2 regions of the Mycobacterium seoulense genome follow, and region 1 is predicted to be linked to the other one. Evidence: riboswitches for the same ligand, from Rfam matches in the RefSeq annotation. Region 1 holds a riboswitch; the other holds the start of a gene.
The links. A riboswitch is a leader RNA that binds a small molecule or an ion and turns the genes downstream of it on or off. The one in region 1 is predicted to bind magnesium.

Region 1 (7,937 bases):
AGCTGTCGGCCGCGGGGATGACGGTGACGATCGAGACGTTCGACGAGCTGATCGAGCGCGGTCGCGCCCTGCCGCCCGAGCCGCCGTATACCGGCGGCACCGATGAACGCCTGGCCATGATCATGTACACGTCGGGCAGCACCGGACTACCCAAGGGCGCCATGTACACCGAGCGGATGCTGTGCAAGCTGTGGACCAACGAGCTGATGCCCGACTTCGCGGACACGCCCGTGCTCAACGTCAATTTCATGCCGCTGAACCACCTCGGCGGCCGGATACCGTTGTCGACCGCGTTCCAAGCGGGCGGCACCAGCTACTTCGTCCCCGAGAGCGACCTGTCCACACTGTTCGAAGACTGGAACCTGGTGCGCCCCACCGAGATGGGGTTGGTGCCCCGGGTGGCCGAGATGCTGTACCAGCGCTACCAAAGCGCCGTCGACCGGCGGGTCGCCCAGGGGGCCGAGCCGGAATCCGCCCAGGCCGAGGCGCGGACGGAGTTGCGCGAGCAGGTCTTGGGCGGACGCATCGTCACCGCGTTCTGCGGCACCGCGCCGCTGGCCGCCGAGATGCGCGGTTTCATCGAGGCCTGCCTGGATGTGCACGTCCTGGACGGTTACGGGTTGACCGAGGTCGGGATGGTGACCAAGGACGGCAGAATCACCCGCCCCCCTGTCCTGGATTACCAGCTCGTCGACGTTCCCGAACTGGGTTATTTCCTTACCGACAAACCATTTCCGAGGGGTGAGCTGCTGGTCAAGTCGCAGACCGCCACACCCGGATACTTCAAGCGCCCGGACGTCACCGCCAATGCCTTCGACGCGGACGGCTACTACCGGACGGGGGACGTGATGGCCGAGCTGGAGCCGGATCGGCTCGCCTACGTCGACCGGCGCAACAACGTACTGAAGCTCGCCCAAGGCGAATTCGTCGCCGTCGCGCGCCTGGAGGCCGTGTTCAGCAGCGCGGCCCTGATCCGCCAGATCTTCGTCTACGGCAACAGCGAACGCCCCTACCTGTTGGCCGTCATCGTGCCGACCGCCGAGGCGCTGGAACGATTCGCCGACGACGCCGGCGGCCTCAGGGCCGCCCTCCGCGAATCCCTGCGCCAGTCAGGCAAACTCGCCGAACTGCAGTCCTACGAGGTGCCGGCCGACTTTCTCATCGAGCCGGAACCGTTCAGCGAAGACAACGGGCTACTGTCCGGGGTGGGAAAGTTACTACGGCCGAGGCTCAAGGAGCGCTACGGCGAGCGGCTCGATCAGTTGTACGCCGACCTGGCCGCCAACCGGGAGAGCGAGCTGCGGGCGTTGCGCGAGAGCGCGGCCGACCGCCCGGTCATCGAGACGCTGGCGCGCGCCGCCGAAGCGCTGCTCGGCCTCGCGGGCGGCCCGCCGGAACCCGGCGCCCTGTTCGTCGAACTCGGCGGGGATTCCCTGTCGGCCCTGACCTTCTCCAACCTGCTGCAGGACATCTTCGAGGTGGAGGTGCCGGTGGGAATGATCATCGGTCCGGCCACCGACCTGGGTCAGCTGGCGGAATACGTTGAGGCCGAACGTGCTTCGGGATCGCGGCGGCCGGCGTTCGCGACGGTGCACGGGCGCGACGCCACCGAGGTCCGCGCGGCCGACCTCACCCTCGACAGGTTCATCGACGCGCACACCCTGGCCGCCGCCCCGCAACTGCCGCGCGTCACCGGCACACCGCGCACGGTCCTGCTGACCGGCGCAAACGGCTACCTCGGCCGGTTCCTGTGCCTGGAATGGCTCGAGCGGCTCGCCGAGACGGGCGGAAAGCTCATCTGCGTCGTCCGCGGCACGGACGCCACGGCGGCCGCCGCGCGGCTCGAGGACGTCTACCGCAGCGGCGATCCCCGCCTGGTCGACCGGTTCCGCGAGCTCGCGGCCGACCATCTCGAGGTCCTCGCCGGCGATATCGGCGAGCCGAACCTGGGGCTGGACCAGGCGACGTGGGACGGACTGGCCCGCGGCGTGGACCTGATCGTTCACCCGGCGGCGCTGGTCAACCACGTACTGCCCTATGACCAACTGTTCGGGCCGAATGTCGTTGGCACTGCGGAAGTTATCCGCCTGGCGATCACCGCGCGCATCAAACCCGTCACCTATCTGTCGACGGTCGCGGTGGCCATGTCCGTCGATCCGGCCGAATTCGCCGAGGACGGCGACATCCGCGCGGTCAGCCCGGTTCGGCCGATCGAGGCCAGCTACGCCAACGGTTACGCCAACAGCAAGTGGGCCGGGGAGGTACTGCTGCGCGAGGCGCACGACCTGTGCGGGCTGCCCGTCGCCGTCTTCCGGTCCGACATGATCCTCGCCCACAGCCGCTACGCCGGCCAGCTGAACCTTCCCGACGCCTTCACGCGGTTGATCTTCAGCTTGCTCGTCACCGGGATCGCCCCGTCGTCCTTCTACGAAACCCCCGACACAGGCGGCCGGGCCGTCGCCCATTACGACGGGCTGCCCGCCGATTTCGTGGCGGAGGCGGTGACCGCGCTCGGCGAGCAGCTCGCAACGGCTGCGGAAGATGCGGGGCCCGCCGAAGCGTTTCGCTCCTATGACGTGATGAACCCGCACGACGACGGCATCTCGCTGGACGTGTTCGTGGACTGGTTGATCGCCGACGGCCACGACATCCGGCGCATCGACGACTACGACGAGTGGCTCGCACGCTTCGGCACCGCGCTTCGGGCCCTGCCGGACAAGCACCGCCAACGGTCGGTGCTGCCGTTGCTGGACGCTTACCGGAACCCGGCGAAGCCGCTGCGCGGCGCGCCGGCCCCGACCGACGTCTTCCGCGGTGCGGTCCGGGCGGCCAAACTCGGCGCGGACAAGGACATTCCGCATCTGTCGGCCGACTTGATCGCCAAGTACGTCTTCGATCTGCGGTTGCTCGGCCTGGTGTAGCCGCGGTGCGGCCTGGCCGGGCAGGCCCTTCTTGATCGCGGCGACGACGGTTCCCGGGCGCTCATTCCGGATGCCTATGCTGGCGTGGGACGGCATGTTCACGGCGGGGAGGAGATCGACATGGCGGCTGTTGCGGCGCGCGCCGTACGGTTCGACCGGTACGGCGGCCGCGAGGTGTTGTACGTGGCCGACGTCGATATGCCCGCCCCCGATCCCGGCGAGGTGGTCGTCGAAATCCGCGCCGCCGGGATCAACCCCGGCGAGGCCGCCATCCGAAGCGGGGCCCTGCACGAGATGTTTCCCGCCACCTTTCCGTCCGGTGAGGGCAGCGACCTCGCCGGCGTCGTGACGGCCGTGGGCCCCCAAGTGACCGAATTCTCAGTGGGCGACGAGGTTTTGGGGTTCAGCCTCCGCCGATCCAGCCACGCCACCCATGCCACGGTTCCGGTCGGCCAGCTGATCCACAAACCCCGCGAACTCCGTTGGGAGGTAGCGGGTTCCCTCTACGTCGTCGGCGTGACCGCGTACGCGGCCGTCCGCGCGGTCGCACCGCAACCGGGAGAGACGGTCGCCGTCTCGGCGGCCGCGGGCGGGGTGGGCAGCCTCGTCGTGCAGCTTCTGGTGCTGCGGAAGGCGCGGGTGCTCGGCATCGCCGGACCGGCCAACGCCGATTGGCTGCGCGCCCACGGCGTCACCCCGATCCCCTATGGGGATGGGCTGGCCGACCGGCTGCGCGAGGCGGCGCCGACCGGAATCGACGCGTTCATCGATCTGTTCGGCCCCGACTACATGCAGCTCGCCGTCGACCTCGGTGTGGCTCCTGACCGAATCAACACCATCATCTCGTTCCAGAAGGCCGGCGAAGTCGGCGCCAAGGCGGAAGGCAGCGCCGAGGCGTCGACGCCGCAGGTGCTGGCCGAGATGGCCGACCTCGTCGTCAGCGGCGCCATCGATTTCGAGGTGGCCGCCACCTATCCCCTGGATCGGGTGGCCGACGCCTACGCGGAACTGGAGAAGCGCCACACCCACGGGAAAATCGTTCTGCTACCAAACGATTCACAGTGAGCCGCCCCCCACGCCGGGATACGTCGACATGGAACCCCTCACCGGCGTTCGCCGGTCGAAGGGTGCCCACCCAGCGAGGCCGTGACGATCGCGATCGGCATGCGCGACACGTACAGGTTGGCCCGCTCCTGGGGAGTGAGGGTCGTCCGCGCGTGCACCTTGGTGGCCCAAAGCCGCGCCGACCGCAGCCATGAACGTCCCCGCCCACCGGTCCGACCGGTAACACGGTGTGTGACAAGAAAAGCCATGATTTCTCCTTTGGGGAGGCCCGATCGGCTCAGCTCAGGGCACTCGGGCCGGAAGGGCCGCGCGCGGGTTGACGCGCGCGAATAACCGGAGTGCCCGCGAAAGCTCAGGCGGCAGAAGCAATGCCGAAGCCGGGTCGGGACAAGACGGATTTCGGATAGGGACTGTCGCCCGGACTCATCTCGCCCTCACCTCCTCACGGCCGCGACACACGCGGGTGTCATCACATGTCACCTGAACAGGAGGGAAGCGAATGCCGGCGGCGTGCCGCCGACCGCACCCCTCTCGTCGGAGCTTCGGCACTGCACGGCGTATCCGGAACTTAGCCGATGGTCGCGACCCGCTTCGCCCGGCTTCGCCGCGCTTGCGATCGCTTCTCAACCGACGGTCGCGACCCGCTTCTCGTTCCGGAAGCCACTTGGGCTCAACCCTTGGGTCCGGGAAGAGCTGTCCTGACCCGGGGCGTCTCTCGACGTTCGGGGTCAGTGGCCTGTGTCCATGCAGACGCCTCACCTACCGAGGTGCTTGCGAAACCCTTTCTACACCGCGGCCCCGGGCCCGTCAAACTCGTTGCGGAACCGTTACCGCAGCTCGTGGCCCCTCCGACGTGCGCGCGGCCGGGCGCCCACCGCCTCGGCCTACCCTCGACGGCATGGCCAACACTCTGCAAGACCCGAGGGTCGCGACAGTGCTCGACCGCATGTATACCGAAGCGAAGAACCAGATGTCGCTGTTGCGCCAGCGGCACGGCGATTTCGACCGGCCGATGACCGCGCAGGAGCGCGCCGACGCGATGAGCGAGTTCTACATCCCGGTCACGCCCGAAGCCGGCCGGTTGCTCTACGCCCTGGTGCGGGCGGCCCGCCCCGCCACGATCGTCGAGTTCGGGATGTCGTTCGGCATCTCCGCCGTGCACCTGGCATCGGCGGTGCGGGACAACGGCTCCGGCCGGGTGGTGACGACCGAGCTCAACGACACCAAGATCGCTGCCGCGCGGCAGACGTTCACCCAGACCGGGCTGGACGACGTGATCACCATCCTCGAAGGCGACGCACTGGCCACGCTGGCCGACCTGGACGGCCCGATCGACTTCGTCTTGCTGGACGGTTGGAAGGATCTGTATCTGCCGGTGCTCGAGCTGCTCGAACCCCGGCTGTCCACGGGCGCGTTGGTGGTGGCCGACAACACCAGCGCCGCGGACACGCAGCCGTATCTCGACCGGGTGCGCGATCCAGCGAACGGCTACGTGAGCTTCAACTTCCAGGTTCGGGATAGCGACAGCATGGAAATCAGCTGCCGCACCGGTGATTAGGGCTCAGCGCAGGGATTCTTCGAGCCACGGTGTCAACCACTTCACCCCTTCGGGGGTCAGGTGAACGCCGTCGCTGCGCACCTTGATGCCGTCCACCTTGGCGGTGTAAACGCCGTCCGGACAGAGCTTCTTGTTCAGGTCCAGGATTTGCACGTTCGGATGATGGCTGACGGTCTTGCGCAGCATGGTGTTCCACAGGTTGACCCGGTCGGGCTGGTCCTCCGGATAGAGCCGGCCGTCCGGTTTTTCGCCGCCGCGGCTGTACGGCACGGTGGCGACCACCACTCGAACGCCGGTGGAGCTCACGATGTTCAGCGCCCGCTCCAGCTCGCCGCCCAGGTACGCGTCGAACGTGGGGTCACCGATGTGGGTCCATTGACCCTCGTTGACGCGGTCGACGGTTTCCCAGCGGCCGATGACCAACAGCGCGACGTCTGGTTGGTCCTGGGCGACCTGCGTGGACCATCTGAGCGGCCAGCCGTCGCACTCCGGCCGCTGCTCGAGGGTTTGGCCGATGTAGCGGTACGGCGTGCCGCGCACCAGGCTGCAGCCGATGACGGTGTGGTCGAGGAAGGCGAACCCCGGCGTCGGCGGCAGGTAGTGCATCCAGGTCCACCCGATCGAATCGCCGAACACCGAAACGGTGAACGGCCGGTGCGGATCCCGGGGCGCGGGCCGTCCGCCGCCCGGCGGGGACGGGGACACCGCGGCCACCGCCGAAACCCCCGGCGGCAGGCCGACCTCACGCAGGCCGGGCCCGGTCCCCACCGGAACCACCAGCAGCGTCACCGCGGCCGCACTCGCCACCGTCGCCGCAGCCAACGGCAGCAGCGGTACCCGCGCCGGCCGCCAACGGCGGATCGGCTGCTCGATCAGCCACCAGGATGCCGCGGCCAGCGCCACCGTCGCGCCGCACCGGGCGGCGAATAGGGGCAGCCCGGTCCAGCCGGTGCGTTCGCCGTTGAGCACCAAGAAGATCGGCCAGTGCCAGAGATAGACACCGTAGGAGATGGTGCCGAGCCACACGAGGGGTGGCGCAGCCAGCACGCGGGCGACCGCGCCGCGCTGCTCCAGGGCCACCGGGGCCACCACGACGACGGACGCGATCGCGACCCCGAGGAGCAGACCGTGGCGGAACTCGCCGCTGCTGCCGGTGGCGTAGTGGGTGGCCGCCGCGAGGCCCGCCAGGCCGGCGAGCGGCAGCACGCGGGCGACGCGCCGGGCCCAGCGGGTTCGGATCAGGCACCAGCCGCGGTTCAGCGATGGCCAGTCGCGAACCAGCAGGGCGGCCGCCGCGGCGCCGGTCAGCAGCGCCTGCGCGCGGGTGTCGGTGCCGAAATAGACGCGGTCGCGCGTGCTGTCGGACACCACCACCATGGCGATCGCGGCCGACGCCAGGACCCCCACCGTGGCGATGACGAAGGTCGCGAACCGGACACCGCCGACGGTGGCCCGGGTGAGGCGGCGCCTTGCGCGCGCGGCCAACAGCAGGGTCACCGTGATCAGCAGCACCGGCCACACGAAGTAGTACTGCTCCTCCACCCCGAGTGACCAGGTGTGCTGCAGCGGCGAGGGTGGGGCGCCCTGCGTGAAGTAGTCGGTCTTCTGGGCGACGAAGCGCCAGTTCGCCATCCACACGAACGCCGCGATCGCGTCGTCGCGCAGGCCGGTGAGGGACCGGTCGGGAAGAAGTTGGCGGGCCGCGGCCACCGTGAGCACCATCAGAACCAGCGCCGGCAACAGCCGGCGCGCGCGGCGAATCCAGAAGCCGGTCAGCTCGATGCGGCCGGTGCGTCCCAGCTCGTCCAGCAGCAGCGAGGTGATCAGGAATCCGCTCAACACAAAGAAGACGTCCACGCCGACGAATCCGCCACCCACCCCGGGGATGCCGCCGTGGCCGACCAGCACCAGCGCGACCGCAATCGCGCGCAAACCGTCGAGCGCCGGAATCCCCCTGCGCCGTTCGGGTTTATCCCAGATCGCCACGCGTCCGGCCCGGCGCACGGGGGCAACCCAACGTGGCCGCGGTGCACGACGAGCCGGCGCGGGATGCCTCCCGCCCGGTTCAGTTTCCGCTGTTAACGCGCCCTGACCGACCTGTCGCCCGGCGCCAAAGTTGATGCCGATACGTCGCTGCCCCTCCTCGTGATCGGAGCAAGCCTAATTGCGACGCAGCCGGATTCAGCAGAAGACACGCGAGGGCAAGCGCTTCAAGGCGCGGCCTTTCAGGGCGCGTAGCCCAGGGTGCTCTTGACCTCCAAGTATTCGTGGAACCCGAACTCGCTCCACTCTCGGCCGTTGCCACTGTGCTTGTAGCCGCCGAACGCCGCGTTCATGTCGAACGCATGGTTGATCGTCACCCAACCCGCGCGGATCTTGCGGGCCACCTCCCG
Region 2 (7,937 bases), 2.1 Mb from region 1:
TTTCGGTAGCGGCAGGCGCACCCGCAGCTTCTTGGCCTTGCGCAGGGACGACGCCGCCGAGCACACCTCGCGGACCTGATCCATCGCGGCGACCAGGCCGGGGTCCGCGGGCACCACACCTTCTTCCGGCCAGTCGGCCAGGTGCACCGACCGCCCGCCGGTGAGACCGCGCCAGATGATCTCGGTGGCCGACGGCAGCAGCGGCGCGGCCAGCCGCGAGGTGACCTCGAGCACGGTGTGCAGGGTGTCGATGGCGTCGGGGTCCTCCTCCCAGAACCGCGAACGCGACCGTCGCACATACCAATTCGTCAATGCCTCGGTGAACTGGCGCAGGTGCTCGCAGGCGCGCGAGATGTCGCAGGTGTCCATCTCGCGGGTGAGGTTGTCGCGCAGCTCGGCGAGCTTGGCCAGGATGTAGCGGTCCAGCACCTGCCGCGAATCGGTGCGCCAGGAGCCGACTTTGGGCGCGTAGAGGGCCAGGAAGCTGTAGGCGTTCCACAACGGCAGCAGGACCTGGCGCACGCCCTCGCGGATGCCCTGCTCGGTGACGATCAGGTTGCCGCCCCGCAGGATCGGCGACGCCATCAAGAACCACCGCATGGCGTCGGAGCCGTCGCGGTCGAAGACCTCCGAGACGTCGGGGTAGTTGCGCAGCGATTTGCTCATCTTTTGCCCGTCCGAGCCCAGCACAATCCCGTGTGCGACACAGGTTTTGAAGGCCGGGCGGTCGAACAGCGCGGTGGCCAGCACGTGCAGGGTGTAGAACCAGCCGCGGGTCTGGCCGATGTACTCGACGATGAAGTCGCCGGGATAGTGGGTGTCGAACCACTCACCATTCTCGAACGGGTAGTGCACCTGCGCGTACGGCATGGAGCCCGAGTCGAACCACACGTCGAGCACGTCGGGGATGCGCCGCATGGTGCTGCGGCCGGTCGGGTCGTCGGGATTGGGGCGGGTGAGTTCGTCGATGTAGGGCCGGTGCAGGTTGGTCGGCCGCACCCCGAAGTCGCGCTCCAGCTCGTCGAGGCTGCCGTAGACGTCGATGCGCGGGTAGGCCGGGTCGTCGGACTTCCACACCGGAATCGGGCTGCCCCAGTAGCGGTTTCGCGAGATCGACCAGTCACGCGCGCCCTGCAGCCACTTGCCGAACTGGCCGTCCTTGACGTGTTCGGGGTACCAGGTGATCTGCTGGTTGAGCTCCACCATGCGGTCGCGGAAGGCGGTGACCGCGACGAACCACGACGACACCGCCCGGTAGATCAGCGGATTGCGGCACCTCCAGCAGTGCGGGTAGGGGTGCTCGTAGGTCTCGTGGCGCAGCAGCACCGCACCGTTGGCCGCAGCCGGGCCGCCGCCGTTCTTCAGGTCGCGGATGATGTGCGGGTTGGCGTCGAAGACGTGCTGCCCCTGGTAATCCGGCACCGTCGCGTCGAAACGCCCCTTGGAATCGACCGGGGTGACCGGCACGATGCCCACCTTGTCGGTGGTGGCCATGTCGTCCTCGCCGTAGGCCGGCGCCATGTGCACGATGCCGGTGCCGTCCTCGGTCGTGACGAACTCCCCCGGCAGCACCTGAAAAGCCTTGGGGCTGTCCATGAAATACGGGAAGGGCGGCAGGTAGCGCGTGCCCAGAAGATCGGCCCCGCGGTAGGTGCCCAGCACTTCGGGTTCGTCACCCAACTCGCGGGCGTAGGCGGCCAACCGGGCCTCGGCCAGCACGAAACGGTGCTCGCCGGCCCGGACCTCGACGTAGGTGACCTCCGGGTTGACCGCGACGGCCAGGTTCGACGGCAGGGTCCACGGCGTCGTCGTCCACACCAGCAGGTGCGCGCCGTCCAGCGCGCCCCCGACCACCTTGAATCCCACCGTCAGCGCGGGGTCTTGGCGGCTCTGGTAGACGTCGTCGTCCATCCGCAATTCGTGGTTGGACAGCGGGGTTTCGTCGCGCCAGCAGTACGGCAGGACGCGGTAGCCCTCGTAGGCCAGACCCTTGTCCCAGAGCTGCTTGAACGCCCAGATCACCGACTCCATGTAGGACAGGTCGAGCGTCTTGTAGTCGTTGTCGAAGTCGACCCAGCGGGCCTGGCGCGTGACATACGCCTGCCACTCGTCGGTGTAGCGCAGCACCGATTCGCGGCAGGCCTCGTTGAACGCGGCGATGCCCATGTCGTCGATCTGCGACTTGTCGGTGATGCCGAGCTGCCGCTCGACCTCGAGTTCGGCGGGCAGCCCGTGGGTGTCCCAGCCGAAACGGCGCTCGACCTTGTAGCCGCGCATGGTGCGGTACCGCGGGACGATGTCCTTCACGTAGCCGGTCAGCAGGTGCCCGTAGTGCGGCAGCCCGTTGGCGAACGGCGGTCCGTCGTAGAAGACGTATTCTTCGGCGCCGTCGCGGCGGGCGATGCTGGCCCGGAAGGTGTCGTCACGGGCCCAGTAGTCGAGGACCTCGAGTTCGAGGGCCGGAAAATCGGGTGCTCCGCTCGCCAGTTTGGGATAAGCCCTGGCGTCAGCGTTTTCGGTCACGGTGCGCGTCGTCTCCTGCGTGCCTATGGTCAGGCCGGGGACGACGACGCGCTGCCTGCGCGAGCGCCGCGGTACCACCCCGCTTGCCACGCTGTCGCGTGACCGCTCCTTGGAGGCTGTGACGGGCCCACCCGTTCGGTTCTACTGAGCTGGCCAGAGAAAGAAGCCGGCTGTTCTTCCGAAGGCTCCCCGGTGATGCCGGATCAACGCCAGTGGCTCGATTCTACTCAGGCGAAGCACTCCAAGGGGCTACCTGGCCTCAGGTCACACCTGCGGCCGGGTAGCCCCTTGGAGCCGTGGTTGGTCGCTGCCCATCGGATCAGGCCAGAACTTCGAGCACACCAACCCGCAGCAGCGCGGCGTACAGGTGGCGCAGCGGAATGCTCAGCAAGCGGGTGGCGCCCTCCACCAGCGGGTCGCCGGCGAAGACGGGCTGCTTGCCGGCCGGGCGGGCGGCCTTCTTGGCCACCGGGGCCGCGGTGGTCTCGACGTCGCGCACCACCCTCAACGTGCGGGCGGGCGCTACGGTCACCACTTCGTCGTACAGAGCTGTGGTCATGATGATCTCCTACGCGGGGTTCCTACCGGGACTAACTGGACTGACGTGTCGAAGTCCCGTCGCGGTTCCGATCCGGAGAACGCCTGGCCGATAAGCCACGTGGCGTTGCAACGACTCAGCTGAGAACGTCGTGCCGGAGACGGGATCGGGACGAGACGGAGCTCGGACTTCGATCCGGACTGTCGCTGGAACTCATGTGTCCCTCACCTCCTCGCGGTCACGACACGTGCGGGGTCCCGCACGCGATCTGCGCGCAGCATGAGGAGCAGAAAAACCGACGACCGTCGGAGATCCGCACCCCTCTCGTCAGAGCTTCGGCACCACACGACGTGTCCGGTATTCCGGAAGCCACCTGGGCTCAACCCTTAAGCCGGGAGGAGCTGTCCTGACCCGGGGCGTCTTTCGACGTTCGGGGTCAGTGGCCTGTATTCGTGTAGACGCCTCACCTAACGAGGTGCATACCCGACCGATAATGCACGACGGGTCCGACGGGGTCAAACTCCTCGAGGCGATGTTCCTGAATCTTTACGGTTTCCCGGGGCGGGCACACAGGATCCACCCAGGTATGGGCCATGAGCTGGGCGTATGACCACGCGCGGCTGGCGTGGACTGTTCATCTCGTGTTTGCCGAACCGCTGCGGGCCGTTCGGCCCCCGCGGGAGAACACCCGTTACTTCTCGACGAGGCCGTCGAGCCGCCCGATGGTGTCGATGAATTCCTCCACCATGTCGAGCACCACCGCGCGCGCGGGGCGAACCCGGTCGAGCGAGCCCACCACCTGGCCGACGAAGTAGGTGGCCAGCTCGCGGGCCTTGGCCCCCGGGTGCGCGGCCGCCTGGTTGATGCGCACCTGCGGCTCGGTGACCAGGGCGGTTTGCAACGGCATACCGAGTGGGTCGGGCTTCTCCGGCCGCTCCCATTCGTCGGTCCAGGCCGTGCGCAGCATCCGCGCCGGCTTGCCCGTCATCGACCGCGACCGCACCGTGTCCGAGGAGGTGGCGGCCAGGAACTTGTCCTTGACCACCGGCGGTGTCTCGGCTTCTTCGGTGGTCAGCCAGACCGAACCGCACCACACGCCTTCGGCGCCCAGGGCCAGGGCCGCCGCGATCTGGCGGCCGCGGGCGATGCCGCCCGCGGCCAGCACCGGGACGGGAGCGACCGCGTCGACCACCTCGGGAACCAGGACCATCGTGGCGACCTCGCCGGTGTGTCCCCCGGCCTCGGTGCCCTGCGCGACGATCAGGTCGACGCCGGCGGCCGCGTGGCGTTGCGCGTGGCGCGTGGTGCCGGCCAGCGCGGCCACCAGCACGCCGCGGCCGTGGGCGCGTTCGACGAGGTCCGCCGGGGGCGGCCCGAGCGCGCTGGCGATCAGCCGGATGTTGTGGGCGAAGGCCACCTCGAGCAGCGGTTCGTAGCCCTTGGGCGAGATGTTGAGGCCGCCGGCGGAGGGACGCTCCTGGGCCGGCGCGGTGATCCCGTAGCGGGCGAGGATGTCGTCGACGAACGCGCGGTGCTCCTCGGGCAGCCGCGCCCGGACCTGGGTGGCGTCGATGCCGCCTTCGTCCGCGCCGACGTACTTGGGCGGCAACAGCAGGTCGACGCCGTAGGGCTTGCCGCCCGTCTGCTCCTCGATCCAGGTGAGTTCGCTTTCCAGCCGTTGGGGGCTGTGGGCGACGGCGCCGAGAATGCCGAACCCGCCCGCGTTGGTCACCGCGGCCACCACGTCGCGGCAGTGGCTGAACGCGCAGATGGGGAACTCGACACCGAGCATGTCGGCGACTCTGGTACGCATTGCCCGACGCTAAAGAGCCACCGATTGATATGTCAATCGACGACGGCTTCCGACGGCGACCGGCCGTCGGGCGGCCAGCTGGACACGCCCTCTTCGAGCGGAACCCGGAGGCTGTGCAGGATGGACGCGACCATCCGCCAGGCGCCGATGGCGGTGACCAGCTCGATGAGAACCGTTGTGTCGCAGTTCAATTCACGTTCGCAGGCCGCCCAGCTGGCGTCGCTCACCGCGCCGTCGCGCACCACGTCGTCAGTGGCGGCCAGCACGGCCCGCTCGGTCGGGCCGAACCCGCGGTGCGCCTGCCAGTCGCGCACGCCGAGCAGGTCGTCGGGCGACACGCCCAGCCTCGACGCCACCCGCCAGTGTTGCGTCCACTCGTAGTCGCACGCGGTGAGCCAGCCGATCCGCATGATCACCAACTCACGCAACCGCGCGTCGAGTGCACCATGCCAGAGCATGGTGGCGAGCAGGTCGTTGATGGCGCGCGCCAGCGAAGGGTGGTTGAGCAGCACCTGGAAGATGCTCAGTTCGGCCATGTAGTTGGGCACCGCCGCCTCGTCGGCGGCCGCGGTGGCTTCCTCGAGCGGCAATTTCGGCACGCGGGCTGTTGTCATGGTGAGCGCTTTCGTGTGCTTGCGGGACACCGTCACGATCACCGGCCATGTTAGTCAGGCTGTGCTGCGACGTGGCCCGAATGCTCGGTATTTCGATCGATCCGCGTGAAATCCGTTGCGGCTCTGAGGTTTACAGCAGTCCGAGCAGTTGGAGGTCGGTGACGTACTTGACGATCACCGGCGGCGAGACGTGCGGGATGTCCGGATCGTCGCTGTCGGGGCCGATCTTGGCCTCCCGCACCGCCGCACGGAACCGGTCGGTCGACGCGAGCGAACCGCGGCCCGGCTCACCGGGTTCGACCTGCTGGGTGCTCGGCAACTGCAACAGCGGCAGCACCGAGTGTTGCCGCTGGCGCTCCGGCAGATCGCGCAGCGCGGCCTCGAACCGTTGCAGCCACTCCCCGAAGTCGTCGACCCGCTCGATCGGGTAACCGGCCTCGATCAGCCAGTCGACGTACTCGTCGATGCCGATGCCGTCGTCGTGGGGGTTCATCACGTGATACGTCTCGAACCCCTCCACCACCTCGGCACCGAGCGTGGTGATCGCCTCGGCCACGAACTCCACCGGCAGCGCGTCGAAGTGCGCCCGTTGCCGGTTGCCCTCGGCATCCAGCTGATAGAACGAGCGCGGCGCGACGCCGGTCGCGACCAGGCTCAGCACCATCCGGGTGAACATGTCCGACAGGTTCAGCTGCCCCGTGTAGCCGGTGTCGGACAGGATCATGTCGCAGCGGAACACCGAGACCGGCAGCCCGCACAGGTCGTGGGCCTCCCGCAGCAGCACCTCGCCGGCCCACTTGCTGTTGCCGTAGCCGTTGGCGTAGCCGCCGTCGACGATGCGGATCGGGCTGACGACCCGGATGTCGGCGTCCTCGGTGAAGGCCTCCGGGTCGACCCCGTCCCCGACGTTCGCGGTCGAGACGTACGAATAGGGCTTGAGTTTGGCGGTCAGCGCCACCCGGATGAGTTCGGCGGTGCCGGCCACGTTCGGACCGAACAGCTCGCTGTAGGGCAGCACGCCGTTGACCAGAGCCGCCGAATCCACGATCAGATCGACGGTGTCGGCCAACCGCTGCCACGTCCGCTCGTCCAGGCCCAGGTTCGCCGCGCCCTTGTCGCCGGCCACCACCTCGAGGTGATCGGCGGCCAGCTCCTGGAAGTACCGCAACAACTTCGGGTCACCGCTGTCGAAGGTCTTCTCCAGCCGCTGGCGCGCCTCCTCATCAGAGCCCGCCCGCACCAGGCAGATCAGCCTGCCCTCGACCAGCTCCAGCTGCTCGAGCCACTGCAACACCAGATAACGCCCCAAAAAGCCCGTCGCCCCGGTCAACAGGACCGTCCGCACCTCCGAACTCGGGCCCGGCAACGACGGCGCGGCGCTCAGCGTCGCGGCATCGATGAACTTGTCCAACGTCAGATCACTGGCGTACACCTCGGTGGCGTCGCGGCCGTGCACCGCGGCGAAGCTGGGACCGGTCCCGCGCGCGCCCTCGAAATCGCCGGTGTGCCAATCCAATTGCTGACTCAAGTTCCGCACGGACGGCGCGTCGAACACGGCGCGCACCGGCAGATGGATGCCCAGGGTGGTGTGGATCGCGGCGACCAGCCGCATCGCCGACAGCGAGTCGCCGCCGAGGTCGAAGAACGACTCCTCGACGCCAACCCGCTCCACCCCCAGCACCTGGGCGTAGATGTCCGCCAGGGTCTGCTCGACCGGTGTGGCCGGCGGGCGGTAGCGGTCACCGTCGTTGTACTCCGGTGCCGGCAACGCCCGGGTGTCGAGTTTGCCGTTGACCGTCAACGGCAACGCGTCCACCGTCACCACCGCCACCGGGACCATATAGGAGGGCAACCGATCGCCCAGGGCCACGCGCAGGGCGGCCGGGTCGGCGGTGCCCGTGACGTACCCCACCAGCCGCCTGTCGCCGGGGCGGTCCTCGCGCGCGATCACCGCCGCCTGCTCCACCCCGTCCAGTGCGGCCAGGGCGGCGCGGACCTCGCCGAGTTCGACGCGGTGCCCGCGGATCTTCACCTGTTCGTCGGCGCGGCCCAGATACCGCAGCTGCCCGTCCGGGCCCCAACACACCACATCCCCGGTGCGATACATCCGCTGTCCGGGCGCCCCGAAGGGGCACGCCACAAACCGCGACGCGGTCAGGCCGGCCCGGCGCACGTACCCATACGTCAGGCCCGCTCCGGCCACATACAGCTCCCCGATGACCCCGGCGGCCACCGGCCGCAGCCACCCGTCGAGCACGAACAGCGCCGCCCCCGGCACCGGCGCACCGATCGGCGGTGTTCCCGACTCGGGCACCAGCGGCGCGCTGATCGCGACGCACATCGTGGTCTCGGTCGGACCGTAGACGTTGAGCATGGTCCGCCCGGGCGCCCACCGGTCCACCACCTCCTGCGGGCAGGCCTCACCGGCCACCACCAGGGCGGCCGAGTC

Region 2: another riboswitch for magnesium. It lies ahead of G6N37_RS05025 (Rv1535 family protein); the one in region 1 lies ahead of G6N37_RS20630 (hypothetical protein).

The regions. Positions count from the first base shown of each region.
Region 1 is NZ_AP022582.1:4,450,134-4,458,070, reverse strand. It holds gene car (carboxylic acid reductase) at 1-2,921, shown strand, start outside; gene G6N37_RS20635 (NADP-dependent oxidoreductase) at 3,042-3,986, shown strand; gene G6N37_RS20630 (hypothetical protein) at 4,025-4,234, opposite strand; M-box (ykoK) riboswitch at 4,506-4,760, opposite strand; gene G6N37_RS20625 (O-methyltransferase) at 4,885-5,544, shown strand; gene G6N37_RS20620 (acyltransferase family protein) at 5,548-7,548, opposite strand; gene G6N37_RS20615 (aldehyde dehydrogenase family protein) at 7,770-7,937, opposite strand, start outside.
Region 2 is NZ_AP022582.1:1,055,337-1,063,273, reverse strand. It holds gene ileS (isoleucine--tRNA ligase) at 1-2,523, opposite strand, end outside; gene G6N37_RS05025 (Rv1535 family protein) at 2,843-3,082, opposite strand; M-box (ykoK) riboswitch at 3,374-3,543, opposite strand; gene G6N37_RS05020 (NAD(P)H-dependent flavin oxidoreductase) at 3,753-4,874, opposite strand; gene G6N37_RS05015 (carboxymuconolactone decarboxylase family protein) at 4,907-5,488, opposite strand; gene G6N37_RS05010 (non-ribosomal peptide synthetase) at 5,619-7,937, opposite strand, start outside.